Regions from separate parts of the Metabacillus sp. Hm71 genome, predicted to be linked through region 3. Evidence: riboswitches for the same ligand, from Rfam matches in the RefSeq annotation. Region 3 holds a riboswitch; each other region holds the start of a gene.
What was found. A riboswitch is a leader RNA that binds a small molecule or an ion and turns the genes downstream of it on or off. The one in region 3 is predicted to bind thiamine pyrophosphate.
Positions count from the first base shown of each region.

Region 1: another riboswitch for thiamine pyrophosphate. It lies ahead of tenA (thiaminase II); the one in region 3 lies ahead of thiC (phosphomethylpyrimidine synthase ThiC).
Region 2: another riboswitch for thiamine pyrophosphate. It lies ahead of thiM (hydroxyethylthiazole kinase); the one in region 3 lies ahead of thiC (phosphomethylpyrimidine synthase ThiC).

Region 1 is NZ_CM200278.1:1,686,222-1,690,492, reverse strand. Features, by position in the region: gene cobA (uroporphyrinogen-III C-methyltransferase) at 1-556, opposite strand, end outside; gene ACSVDH_RS08080 (dimethylarginine dimethylaminohydrolase family protein) at 762-1,613, shown strand; gene tenA (thiaminase II) at 1,937-2,629, opposite strand; TPP riboswitch at 2,742-2,847, opposite strand; gene ACSVDH_RS08070 (DUF4395 domain-containing protein) at 2,930-3,337, opposite strand; gene ACSVDH_RS08065 (hydroxypyruvate isomerase family protein) at 3,541-4,271, opposite strand, start outside.
Region 2 is NZ_CM200278.1:1,919,411-1,923,681, forward strand. Features, by position in the region: gene hutI (imidazolonepropionase) at 1-360, shown strand, start outside; gene ACSVDH_RS09030 (agmatinase family protein) at 365-1,339, shown strand; TPP riboswitch at 1,418-1,527, shown strand; gene thiM (hydroxyethylthiazole kinase) at 1,601-2,407, shown strand; gene thiD (bifunctional hydroxymethylpyrimidine kinase/phosphomethylpyrimidine kinase) at 2,432-3,247, shown strand; gene thiE (thiamine phosphate synthase) at 3,262-3,921, shown strand.
Region 3 is NZ_CM200278.1:2,081,201-2,085,471, reverse strand. Features, by position in the region: gene ACSVDH_RS09795 (hypothetical protein) at 1-222, shown strand, start outside; gene ACSVDH_RS09790 (MerR family transcriptional regulator) at 448-786, shown strand; gene ACSVDH_RS09785 (aspartyl-phosphate phosphatase Spo0E family protein) at 1,171-1,341, shown strand; gene ACSVDH_RS09780 (MOSC domain-containing protein) at 1,448-2,095, shown strand; TPP riboswitch at 2,347-2,462, shown strand; gene thiC (phosphomethylpyrimidine synthase ThiC) at 2,599-4,271, shown strand, end outside.

The DNA.
Region 1 (4,271 bases), 390 kb from region 3:
TTAGCTTCTCGCAAATATAGGGTAAATTTTTAATTCCCATATAAAAGGCGATCGTATCGATTCCTTTTGCTAATGCTTCCCAATTAATCGTGTCTGTCTTCTTCTCTTCGCGGCCATGTCCTGTCACAATCGCAAATGATGAAGCAAAATCTCGATGTGTGACTGGTATCCCCGCATAAGCAGGTGCTGCAATACCAGAGGTAATACCTGGAATTACTTCATAAGGGATGCCGTTATTTCTTAACACCTCTGCCTCTTCGGCACCGCGGCCAAACACAAAAGGATCTCCGCCTTTTAAGCGGACAACCTCTTTCCCCGCAAATGCCTTCTCCACTAACACTTCATGAATCTGTTCTTGGATGAGTTCATGCTTTCCGGGCAGCTTGCCACAATAAATAAGCTCAGCGTCTTTTTTTGCATGCTTTAATAAATCCTTGCTTATCAGACGATCGTATACAATAACATCCGCCTTTTGAATGCATTCCAATCCGTACACAGTAATGAGCTTTGGGTCACCAGGACCAGCTCCAACTAAATAGACTTTCCCTATACTCACTGCTTCAACCTTCTTCCATAACCTTGATGATCATTTTGAATGTAGTTCATTTCTTTACAAGCTATTATAAGTGAAAAACACTCTAAAGTGGAAAAATATCAAAGAAATCCTGCATTTTTATTTGAAATTATCCTTAAATAAGAAGTTTTATTAAAAGCCAGAAAGGGCATATTACAACTAATCGCTTTTTGTTTGGAGGATACAAATGAATACAAAACCAGAATACATAAAAACTTCTTGTTTTAGTGAATATGATACCTTAAAAAGGGTTGTTTTATGTTCACCTGAATTTATGACGATTAGAGAACCAATTAATGAAACGCAAAAACAGTATTTAAAAGAAAATATTGATACAAAACTTGCAATGGAACAGCATCAACAATTTGTTGAAACCCTTCAACAAAACGGGATTGAAGTGCTGTTATTGCCCCCTTTAAAAAAATTTCCTGAGCAGGTTTTTACCCGTGATATCGGGTTTACTCTCGGAAATCAAGTATTTGTGGCAGAAATGGCACATGATGTTCGCAAAGGTGAAGAAAGACCTTTTGTGGATTTGCTGGAAAAGGAAGAAATGACATACACCAATCTTATCGGTGATAAAATTGAAGGCGGGGATGTGATCATTGATCGCAACACCATTTATGTAGGGATAAGTAATCGTACAAATGAAACGGCTATAAAACATTTACAAAGTTTATTGCCTTCTTTCGAAGTAATTGCGATCCCTTTCACCGATACATATTTACATTTAGACTGTGTCTTTAATATCTTATCTCCAAATGAAGCTTTAATTTTCCCAGGAGAAATTGAGCCTGAAAAAGGAAAAATCTTGGCAAGCCGTTATGATTTAATCGAGGTTTCAAAAGAGGAACAAGCAACATTAGGTACAAACGTCCTCTCGATCGGTGAGAAACGCGTCATTAGTCTTCCTATAAATAAGCAAGTGAATCAAAGGCTTAAAGAGCGCGGTTACCAAGTGATCGAGGTCGATATTACCGAAATTATCAAATCCGGAGGAGCTTTTCGCTGCTGTACACTTCCGTTAGTTCGGGAGTAAGGGAATTCGTAAAAATGAATAATCTTGATAAAGCTTCTTAATAATTTTTTTACCCATAAGAAAAATAAATTGTTGAGAAAGTACATGTTTAAAAAACACGTACTTTCTCAACAATCTGACCCTAGGGCAGTGATAAAATGCCTCCTGTATTTAGTGCAAACATGATGTGATACTTAAAATTCCAAGTCGTATGTACTAAACTCTATTAGTGTCTTTTGATATTAAAACTCCTCCTTGTGCTGATATTTTAGGTTTGCGAGCCAAAAATATTTTAGCACCGTGGAAGAGTTTTTTTAATACCACGCTGAAAGCTTTTTGGAACCCTAGTTTGCATACTGTTCTTTCCCCTTTTCATCCACTGGCCAATTTTCTAATGTATAAGCCATCTCCCAAAATGAGTATTCATATTGACTGCTAATAATAAAATGCTGTTTCATCCGTTCTCTGTCCGCTTCTGTCACGGTTTCAGCAATGGCATCTAAACGGGCAATTTGTTCCTCTACTAAAGTGCGGAACCAGTCAGAACCGTAGGCCGCAATCCATTCTTGATAAATGGGCTCTTCCGGCTTGGATCCTTTTAAATGTTCGCCAATTTCATAATAAAGCCAATAGCACGGCAAAATCGCTGCAATAATATCCCCTAAATGGCCATCATATGCAGCACGATACAAGTGCGATGTATATGCATAAGCAGTCGGTGCAGGTATAAAAGCAGCTTTTTCTTCTTCAGTAATACCTAATTTTTCGGAAAAGTTCCGATGTAAAGAAAGTTCCGCCTGATAGGTACCCTGTGCATGATGTGCCATACGGCTCGTCGTTTGAAGATCGGTTGCTTTCGCTGCTCCTAATGCTTGCACTCTGGCAAAATGGCTTAAATAATAGGAATCTTGCAGAACATAATAACGGAAACACTTTAAATCTAAGCTTCCTTCCCCCAACTTTGTCACAAATGGATGATGAAAACTTGCTTCCCAAATGGCATTCGCTTCTTTGCGCAGCAACTGAGAAAATGACATGTTAATCCCTCCTAGAATAAATGACAGGACCATAAAAATGAAAAAACCACTTTTTTCATACGTAAAGAAAGTGGTTTGGAATTCATTTTAATAACTAAAAGAACATACAAATGTCCCGTCACTTCCACTTTCCTACGCTGGCATCACCCAGATCAGGTTCTAGGGTCTCAAAGGTCACTTTGATCTCAGCCTTTCAATGGGCTCCCCTAGTGGATAGGTACCTACTATTAACTTTTCACTCTGACATTAACCATATCACAACTTTAGAAACTGTCAATTCTTTTTTCTATTTACATAGATTCAAACTTGTTTTCGTCTATGTTTCCACATAAGATAGCGATAGCGAATCGTACACCCAATACAAAATCCCATTAATGCAATACCTGCTGCTAAAGCAACCATAATACTAAAAATGACGCCTAATAATTCGTAACCAAAATAAAAGGATAATAATGATACACCTAAACATACTGTGGCTATCCATTGATTAAATAATTGTTGATCACGATCTTCTAGTACATATTGAGAATGTGGTTTTTTTAAGAATTTTTGCCCTATTATTATTACAAAGTTACGTTTTGTAATAAGGGTTAAAACCCCAATGATAAACGGAATAAATAATAACCATCTATAAAACAAAAGGGAAAAGAGAACAGTGACAACAATAAATGCCTGATTTGTTTGAACGAGTGGTTTAGGAATGTTCATATTAATACCTCCTTATATTAAATTAAATATGTCGTGTAACAATATATTTATTATTATAACAATGAAAGAATTCGAAAAAAAAAACTAAAAAAAGGTCCTATTAAATATAAGGACCTGGCTACGGTACAAGGTGATTTTTTCCAAATCCCATTTTTTATAGGATTTAGACTAATAATAATTATTTTTTCATTTACATCAATACCTTACACAGCTAACGGCTCGACATGCCTTAAAATCGTCTGTTTAAACTCCTCCAATGCTTTGTCAGTATCAATTGTATATCCACATTCCAGACCAACAAATCCGTCATAGCCTGTTTCCTTGATCGCATTTAAGATGTTTATATAATTCAATTCACCTGTTCCCGGCTGCTTGCGGCCTGGATTATCAGCAATATGGTAATGGTTGATCCGGTCGATATAGTTTGTGGCATTGCGAATCACATTGCCTTCTGTGATCTGTTGGTGATAAACGTCAAAAACAAGCTTAACATTCGGACTATTAACCAGATCAATAACAGCTGCCGCTCCATCTGAATATTGAAGAAAATGTCCATGATGATCAACAAGACCGTTTAATGGCTCTACCTCTAATATGATGCCAGCCTCCTCGCAAAGCTGGGCACATTGTTTCAATGTTTCAACCATTGCGTTCCTTTGAATTTCACGTGGAACACCTTCGATCACATTCCCTGTTTGGGTAATAATTGATTTTGTGCCAAGTATTTTACAGGCATCTATCGTTTGTTTTAATTCAGCTAGATATTCGTCACGTCTCGTTTCATCTACTAAATTAAAAATCTTTGTACATGTAGCAATAATTCCTACACCTATTCGTTCTTGTTCCCTTACCACCTGCTTTAGATCTAAATCCCACCAGCCGTAATACTCCAGACCATGAAATCCATGTTCCTTCACCTTTTCAAGATGGTAAA
Region 2 (4,271 bases), 160 kb from region 3:
CTCCCGGCAACCGCCCTTTATTTACGAGAAGCAGCAGCGGCGGGAAGAAAAATGATTGATGCGGGTGTGGCTGTGGCCATTTCAACAGATTGTAACCCGGGATCATCGCCAACAACATCTATGCCTCTAGTAATGAATTTAGCTTGTATCTCGATGCGTCTCACACCTGCCGAGGCATTAACAGCAGCTACTTTTAATGCGGCATGTGCGATTAACCGCCAGGATAAAGTCGGTTCACTTGAGGTTGGTAAACAGGCAGATCTCGTATTATGGAATGTGAAAAATTATCAGGAATTGCAATATTTATTTGGTGTCAACCATGTCAATTCAGTGTGGAAAAAAGGTGTAAAGGTGGTGTAGCAGCTTGAGTGAACATTTTTTAAAGCAGCCTGAATGGGTGTGGAATGTATCGGGGAATGAAATGCCGACATATGTTCATCATTGGGTTAGACCTCTTAGCGAACATAACCAACCTTTTGATTTGATCTTGTACGGTGCACCGATTTCCCGGTCTTCAATTAGTGTATCAGGAGCTTCTTTATATCCAACAGAATTTCGCATGATGTGGAAAAGTTTTGCAACCTATAATTTAGATGAAAATGTTGATCTGAATTCCTTTCGTGTTGCTGATGCGGGAGATGTAATGATGCATACAACAGATATTCTTTTATCACATCAGCGCATCCAAAGGTCAACTGCATTTCTTGCCGAACACTATCCAAACACACGAACATGCATGATTGGCGGTGATCATTCAACAACAGCCTGCGCTGTTCGCGGCATTAAAGAGGCATTTCCCGAAGACACGATTGGAGTGCTCCAGCTTGATACCCATCTTGATGTTAGGGACCCAAATGAATTAGGACCAGCAAATGGAACACCGATCCGTCAACTAATTGATGGTCACCACATCTTAGGTGAGCATGTTATCAATATCGGCTTGCATGGCTATTTTAATGCAAAGCCGTTAATTGATTATGCAAATGAACATGGTATACAAATGATAACTCTGAACCAAGCACGAGGGCATGGTTTAATAAAAACAATAAAGAGAGCATTAGACGAGTTATCAGGAAAAGCTGACCGAATTTATGTAACAGTTGATATGGATGTGCTGGATATTTCTGTTGCCCCTGGCGTGCCGGCGTCAACACCAGGAGGAATGTCTGCGAGTGAACTTTTTAATAGCTTATTAGAAATCGGCAAACATCCTTGCGTCAAACATATCGATTTTGTTTGTTTAGACCCAAGCAAAGATTCGCATGTTTCTGAAACAGTGAAGGTTGGAGTATATGCATGGCTGCAATTTATTACGGGCTTAATACTGCAGTCTAAATAAAGAATGAACCTGCCAATTTGTCATACTATTTAAATCAACCCTTGTTTTTTCTTGCTAGATTCAGTAAACTACCAATAAACTTATATTTTCGGGGGCTGGTGGAAGCTGGCTGAGATTGCAACTATTCCGTTGCTGACCGTTTAAACCTGTTGGATAATGCCAGCGTAGGGAATGTCATTAGGTATCTAAGAGCACTTTGCGCGGCATTGTGTTCTTTTTATTTTGCAGAAAAATGACCGAATAGCAGAAAGGAAAAGAAAGATGAAGGTTGAGCAAATAATTAATACATTTGAAAAACTTAAACAGCAAAATCCACTAGTTCATAATATTACGAATGTGGTTGTAACAAATTTTACCGCAAATGGTTTGTTAGCATTAGGTGCATCACCTGTTATGGCCTATGCAAAGGAAGAAGTTGCCGAAATGGCAAAACTAGCAGGTGCTTTAGTTTTAAATATTGGAACATTGACACATGATGAAATTGAAGCGATGGTGATTGCTGGGAAGTCAGCAAATCTTCATGATGTACCAGTTATCTTTGATCCAGTCGGTGCAGGAGCTACTGCCTATCGAACAGAAACAGCTCGGCGAATCGTTAAAGAATTAGAGATATCAATTTTACGAGGAAATGCTGCAGAAATTGCAAATGTTATTGGGGAAGCATGGACCATTAAAGGTGTTGATGCTGGACAAGGTTCCGGCAATACAATTGATTTGGCGCAAATCGCAGCGCAAAAATTAAATACTTTAGTCATTATAACTGGTAAAGAAGATGTCATAACAGATGGCCAACATACCTTTGTTGTCTATAATGGTCATCCTTTGCTAACCAAAGTGACAGGAGCCGGTTGTTTGTTAAGCTCAGTCGTTGGGGCATTTGCTGCAGTGGAAAAAGACTTGCTCCAGGCAGCGGTTGCAGCACTTACGACATATGGAGTTGCTGCTGAATTAGCAGCTGAAAAAACGGTTCAAGCCGGACCTGGAAGCTTTCAAATTGAATTTTTGAATCAATTGGCAAATGTTTCACCAGAAGATGTCAATCAGTTTGCTAAAATCGAAAAACTGTAAGATAAGATAAAGGAGAGAATGAAAATGGCTATAAAAAAAGCTTTGACAATTGCCGGATCAGATAGCGGCGGGGGTGCCGGTATTCAGGCCGATCTAAAAACCTTTCAAGAATTAAATGTATTTGGCATGTCAGCCATTACTGCGGTTACTGCACAAAATACACTTGGCGTGCATGGGGTCTATCCATTATCTGTTGAAGCAGTTGTTAATCAAATAGAAGCGATTGGGAATGACTTAGGAACAAATGCAGTAAAAACAGGGATGTTATTTAGCGGTGAAATCATCAAGGCTGTTGCTGAGGCAGTAAAAAAGTTTCAATGGGAACATGTTGTGGTCGATCCAGTCATGATTGCTAAAGGTGGAGCACCTTTATTACAAAATGAGGCAGTAGCTGCACTTAAACAATATCTTTTACCTTTAGCGATGGTTATCACTCCAAATATTCCTGAAGCAGAAGTTTTGGCCGATATGTCGATTCGAACAATGGATGACCGGTTGGAAGCAGCCAAACGCTTGTATCAATTTGGTGCAAAGTATGTTGTGATCAAGGGCGGTCATGATGAGGGGGAAGAATTAGTCGATATCTTATATAATGGCGAAGAGTTTACTTATTATAAAGGTAAGCGAATTGCAACGAAGAATACCCATGGTACAGGCTGTACATTTGCTGCAGCCGTTACGGCAGAACTTGCAAAAGGGAATACGGTTGAACAAGCCGTTCAAACAGCAAAAAACTTTATTCAAGCTGCAATTGAGGATGACTTAGAAATTGGTAATGGCCATGGCCCAACCAATCACTGGGCTTACCAACAACGGCAGCAAGCAAAGATTCGACAATAAAGGGGAGATTCGGTTTGGACAGAATTTCAAGAAGAGAAATGAATGAGTTATTGCGATTATATTTTATTATGGGCAGTAATAACTGTAAAATAGACCCACAAGTTGTACTTGATCAAGCGATCAAAGGGGGAATAACATTATTTCAGTTTAGAGAAAAAGGAACAGGTGCTTTCACAGGTGCTGAAAAAGTTGAACTTGCTAAACAATTACAAGCTATATGTAAAAACTATTCAATCCCTTTTATCGTAAACGATGATATTGAGCTGGCCCTTGCCATTAACGCTGACGGGGTTCATATTGGACAAGATGATGCATCAGCGGAGGAAGTAAGACAGAAGATCGGAAATAAAATTTTAGGTGTATCCGCTCATAATCTAGATGAGGTTGAAAAGGCGATCGCAGATGGAGCAGATTATGCAGGAATTGGACCAATCTACTCGACAAAAACAAAAGAGGATGCAAAAACAGCACAGGGAACAGCAATTATTAAGGAAGTTCGTAAAAAAGGCATTGATTTGCCAATCGTTGGAATTGGCGGGATTACGTCCGAAAATGCAGCACCAGTGATCGAAAGCGGGGGCAACGGTATTTCCGTCATTTCAGCAATTAGTCTTGCAGAAAATCCAACAGAACGTGCTAGCGAGCTTAGATCAATTGTTGAACAGCTTTTATAGAAACTAATAATTATAAAGAGGAGGACATCTCCAAAAGGATTAACCCTTTGGAGATGTCCTCATTTTTATAATAATATCAGAATTTATATATTTTCTTAACATAGCTTGCGTTTCGAATCTAGCTCCAGGCGCCATCGGCTCTAGGGTCTAGTCAAACAGGAATAGAAGGTAAAGAACACCTTCTATTCCTGTTCGCCTTTTGCTTGTCGCCGAATGCTTAGCGCCTTGCGCTTTTTTTAAAGTTTAATAAATAAAATTTTAACCTAGTTTTTGTGTCTAGCTCCAGCGCCTAGCACCTCTTGGGTCTAGCCACTCATGAATTGAAGGCAAAGAACGCCTTCTATTCATGA
Region 3 (4,271 bases):
AATAAAACGACAAAGATTTATTTTTTAAATTTAACAGAGCCAAAGCATCAGCAATTATATATGGCCATTTTTGATGGTACAATCATAAACACCCTGACCGTTTACAACCTTAAATCAAATATGTATGAAGATGTTACTTGTTTATTCTCACAACCTTTTTTACTTAGCCTTTCCCATCAACTTTTGAAGCAGCTAATAAGCCCTCAAGCAAAAGCTTTATGATTATTTTTCCTCTTGCATGCGTATTGGTTGCGAATTTGCGAATTAATCCCACCTAATTTTTCATTGTCATTTCCTTACCTTTATTATATATTTTAAGTGTAATGAAACCTAACACAATTCTAACATGAAATTTTTCTTTGTTAGATTTTCTAACAAAAATAAGGCGAAATCTTACATGTAAAGTTACACTTGAAACAAGAAGTTTCTTTAACAAGGGGTGGAAGAATGAATCAGCAAGACCGCTCTTATAAGGATAAGAAGGTAATTTCAATTGGAACAGTTAGTGAATTAACCGGGCTCACCTTGAGACAAATACGTTATTATGAAGAACGTAAATTAATCGCTCCGTATCGGAATGATCGAGGTACTAGAAAATACTCGTTTAACGATATTGAGACATTGATGGATATTGCTAATAAGCGTGAGGACGGTGTACAAACGACTGAAATATTAAAGGAAATGAGGCTAAAAGAAAAACAGCGTGAAAGCGAGGCTGAAATAAAGAAAAAAATGCTTCAAGGTCAATTAAATGCTCAGTTTCGATTTGGCCGAGGCAGAAATTAACTTAATGCTGCAGCATCACACTCTCATTCGTGCTGCAGTGTTAACCCTTTCCTCTCAAAAGTTCTTCGCAAAGTATTTTCTTTCCTTAAAACCACAAAAATGAAACTCGCCTAAAATCCCATGACGATCTAGTAAAATTTACCGAAAGCCCATTTTCACATCTATTTTCAGTCAAACTTATTTTTTCACGTTTTTAATAAAACGTTTAACCACAAAATATATTATTCTCCCTTCCAACCAACTACAAAATGTAGTATTTTTTACTCAATTTTTTATAAAAATCAGAAAAAAAATACCTTAAAACCTTTACAACAGGAAAAAATATCCGATAATAGAAGTACTAGGACTTTTCCACCTAGTAAAGCCTAATGCGAGGTGGTTTAATTGAAATCAATTGATGCAGTTATCGAAGAATATCGAAAAAGAATGTTTATCATTGCAAAAGAAAACGGGATAGACTCGCATCGAACTTTAATTGCAAGCCAAAACCTAGATCTGCTGTTAAATATAAAAATGAGTGAAGATCAAAAAAACGTATTAGATAAAAAATATTAGTATGTTTAAATACACCTTTGAAATACTACTGTCAAAATAGGGTCTGACTCACAACTTATTTGGGGTCTGACCTTTTGTTTTGAATATTGGAATTGGATGTGAAGAAATGACGACTGAAATTATTTGGTTAAGTAAAGGCAAACCAAAAACCTTGCTTCATAAAGGAAGAGAATATCGATCAGGTATCTCAAAAGACCAAGTTGAAAGCTTCGAGGTCACTTTCGAGCGTGTTTCTGGTGATGATGTAGAAAACCACGAATTTCACGGTGGAGCTGATCGAGTTGTATGTTTATATCCATATGAACACTACGTTTTTTGGGAAAGCACCTATCAAACAACATTGCGAAAAGCTGCATTTGGTGAAAATCTTACTGCGAAAGGGATGATAGAAACCAATGTTTGTGTTGGTGATGTGTACAAAATAGGTGATGCCGTATTACAGGTTGCACAGGGCCGATTTCCATGTGCAACAATCAATAAACATACATACATCAACACCATCCTTAATAAAATGATCGAATTGGGCTATACGGGCTTTTTCTTCCGTGTGCTTAAAGAAGGAACAATCACTGCCAAGTCGGACATTAAGCTGCTTGAAAAGCATCCTAAGCAAGTGTCGATTGCAAGCATTCACCATACATATTTTCATCAGCAAGATCTCTCGAAAATTGAAACAATTCTCTCTGTTGATGAACTTTCTGTTGAATGGAAAAAACGCTTAATAAAGCTGTATAATCAGTTACTTTCAAAATAAGAACAAAAGCGCAAGCGCCTTGATCAGCCTAGGGCAAATGAGACCTCATGAATGAGTTCTTTGCCTTCAATTCATAAGTGGCTAAACTCTAGAAGGGCTAGAAGTTGGATGTCGCAGTGCTTATCCACAGTTCAATGAATTTTATAATTTCCTAAACGACAAGAAATAGTCCAATATGATCAAATATAAAATTAATAGTTGACTACTTTTTTCTTTATGATATAGTTAAAACTGATTTTAATAGTATTTCCATATTCTACTAGGGGAGTCCATTAGCCTGGACTGAGAGAGGAACGCGTTTGAAGTTCTTTGACCCTTCGAACCTGATCTGGATGATACCAGCGTAGGGAAGTAGTAACAGTTGCTAAGGAGTTCTTCTCATATAAACACCTTACAATTATTACCTTCATTAATCGGGTTCTGAAATTCAGAACCCGTTTTTTATTTACCTTCCGCTGTGATCTGAAAGAATTCTTGTTCATTTATTTTGAGGAGGAGAATTTATGAAGATTAACATCAAACAGCCATTCCCAGGAAGTAAAAAGGTTTATGTTCAAGGAAGCACCTCAGAAATTCAAGTACCAGTTAGAGAAATTTCTCAAGGAATCACAAAGAATTCATATGGCGAAGAAACAAACCCCCCAATCCAAGTGTATGATACTAGCGGTCCTTATACAGATGAAAATGCTCAAATCGATATCCGAAAAGGCTTGCCAAGAGTTAGAGAAAACTGGATTCTTGCTCGTAACGATGTTGAACGCTATGAAGGCCGTACCGTTAAGCCAGAGGATAACGGCTATAAGCTTGCAAGCAAACAATCCGATATCGAGATATTCCCTTCACAAGGTATTAATCCTTTAAGAGGGAAAGACGGGAAAAGAGTGACCCAGCTCCACTATGCACGCAATGGAATCATCACTCCAGAAATGGAGTTTATCGCAATTAGGGAGCAAATGGAAGCTGAATTTGTCCGCCAAGAGGTTGCTGCAGGACGAGCAATAATTCCTGCAAATATCAACCACCCAGAAAGCGAACCAATGATTATCGGGAAGAATTTCCACGTGAAAATTAATGCGAATATTGGAAATTCTGCTGTCTCCTCTTCCATTGAAGAAGAAGTAGAAAAAATGACATGGGCAACTCGCTGGGGAGCAGATACGATTATGGACTTATCAACCGGGAAGGACATTCACACAACAAGAGAATGGATCATTCGCAACTCTCCTGTACCTGTAGGGACTGTCCCTATTTACCAAGCTTTAGAAAAAGTAAATGGCATTGCCGAAGATTTAACATGGGAAGTTTATCGTGATACATTGATTGAACAAGCTGAACAAGGCGTTGATTATTTTACAATTCATGCTGGTGTTCTGTTAAGATATATCCCACTTACTGCCAAGCGTACAACAGGAATTGTTTCAAGAGGCGGTTCGATTTTGGCACAATGGTGTCTTGCCCACCACCAAGAAAATTTCTTATACACTCATTTTCATGAAATCTGCGAAATTCTAGCAAAATATGATATTTCGATTTCACTTGGGGACGGTTTACGACCTGGTTCCATTGCAGATGCTAATGATGAAGCACAATTCGGTGAGCTTGAAACGTTAGGTGAATTAACGGAAATTGCTTGGAAATATGATGTTCAAGTCATGATCGAAGGACCTGGCCATGTCCCGATGCATTTAATTAAAGAAAATGTAGAAAAACAACAAGAAATTTGTAAAGAGGCTCCTTTCTATACGCTGGGACCTTTAACAACAGATATTGCTCCAGGCTATGATCATATTACATCAGCGATCGGCGCAGCAATGATTGGCTGGTTTGGCACAGCGATGCTTTGCTATGTAACACCAAAGGAACATCTTGGTTTACCAAACAAAGAGGATGTACGAGAAGGAGTTATCGCCTATAAAATCGCAGCACATGCTGCTGACTTAGCAAAAGGACATCCAGGAGCTCAAACACGTGATGATGCTTTATCAAAAGCACGCTTTGAGTTTAGATGGCATGATCAATTCAATCTTTCACTAGACCCTGAAAGAGCAAGAGAATACCATGATGAAACCTTGCCTGCCGAGGGGGCAAAAACCGCTCACTTCTGCTCAATGTGCGGTCCAAAATTTTGCTCGATGAGAATCTCACAAGATATTAGACAAATGTCATTTGAAGAGAA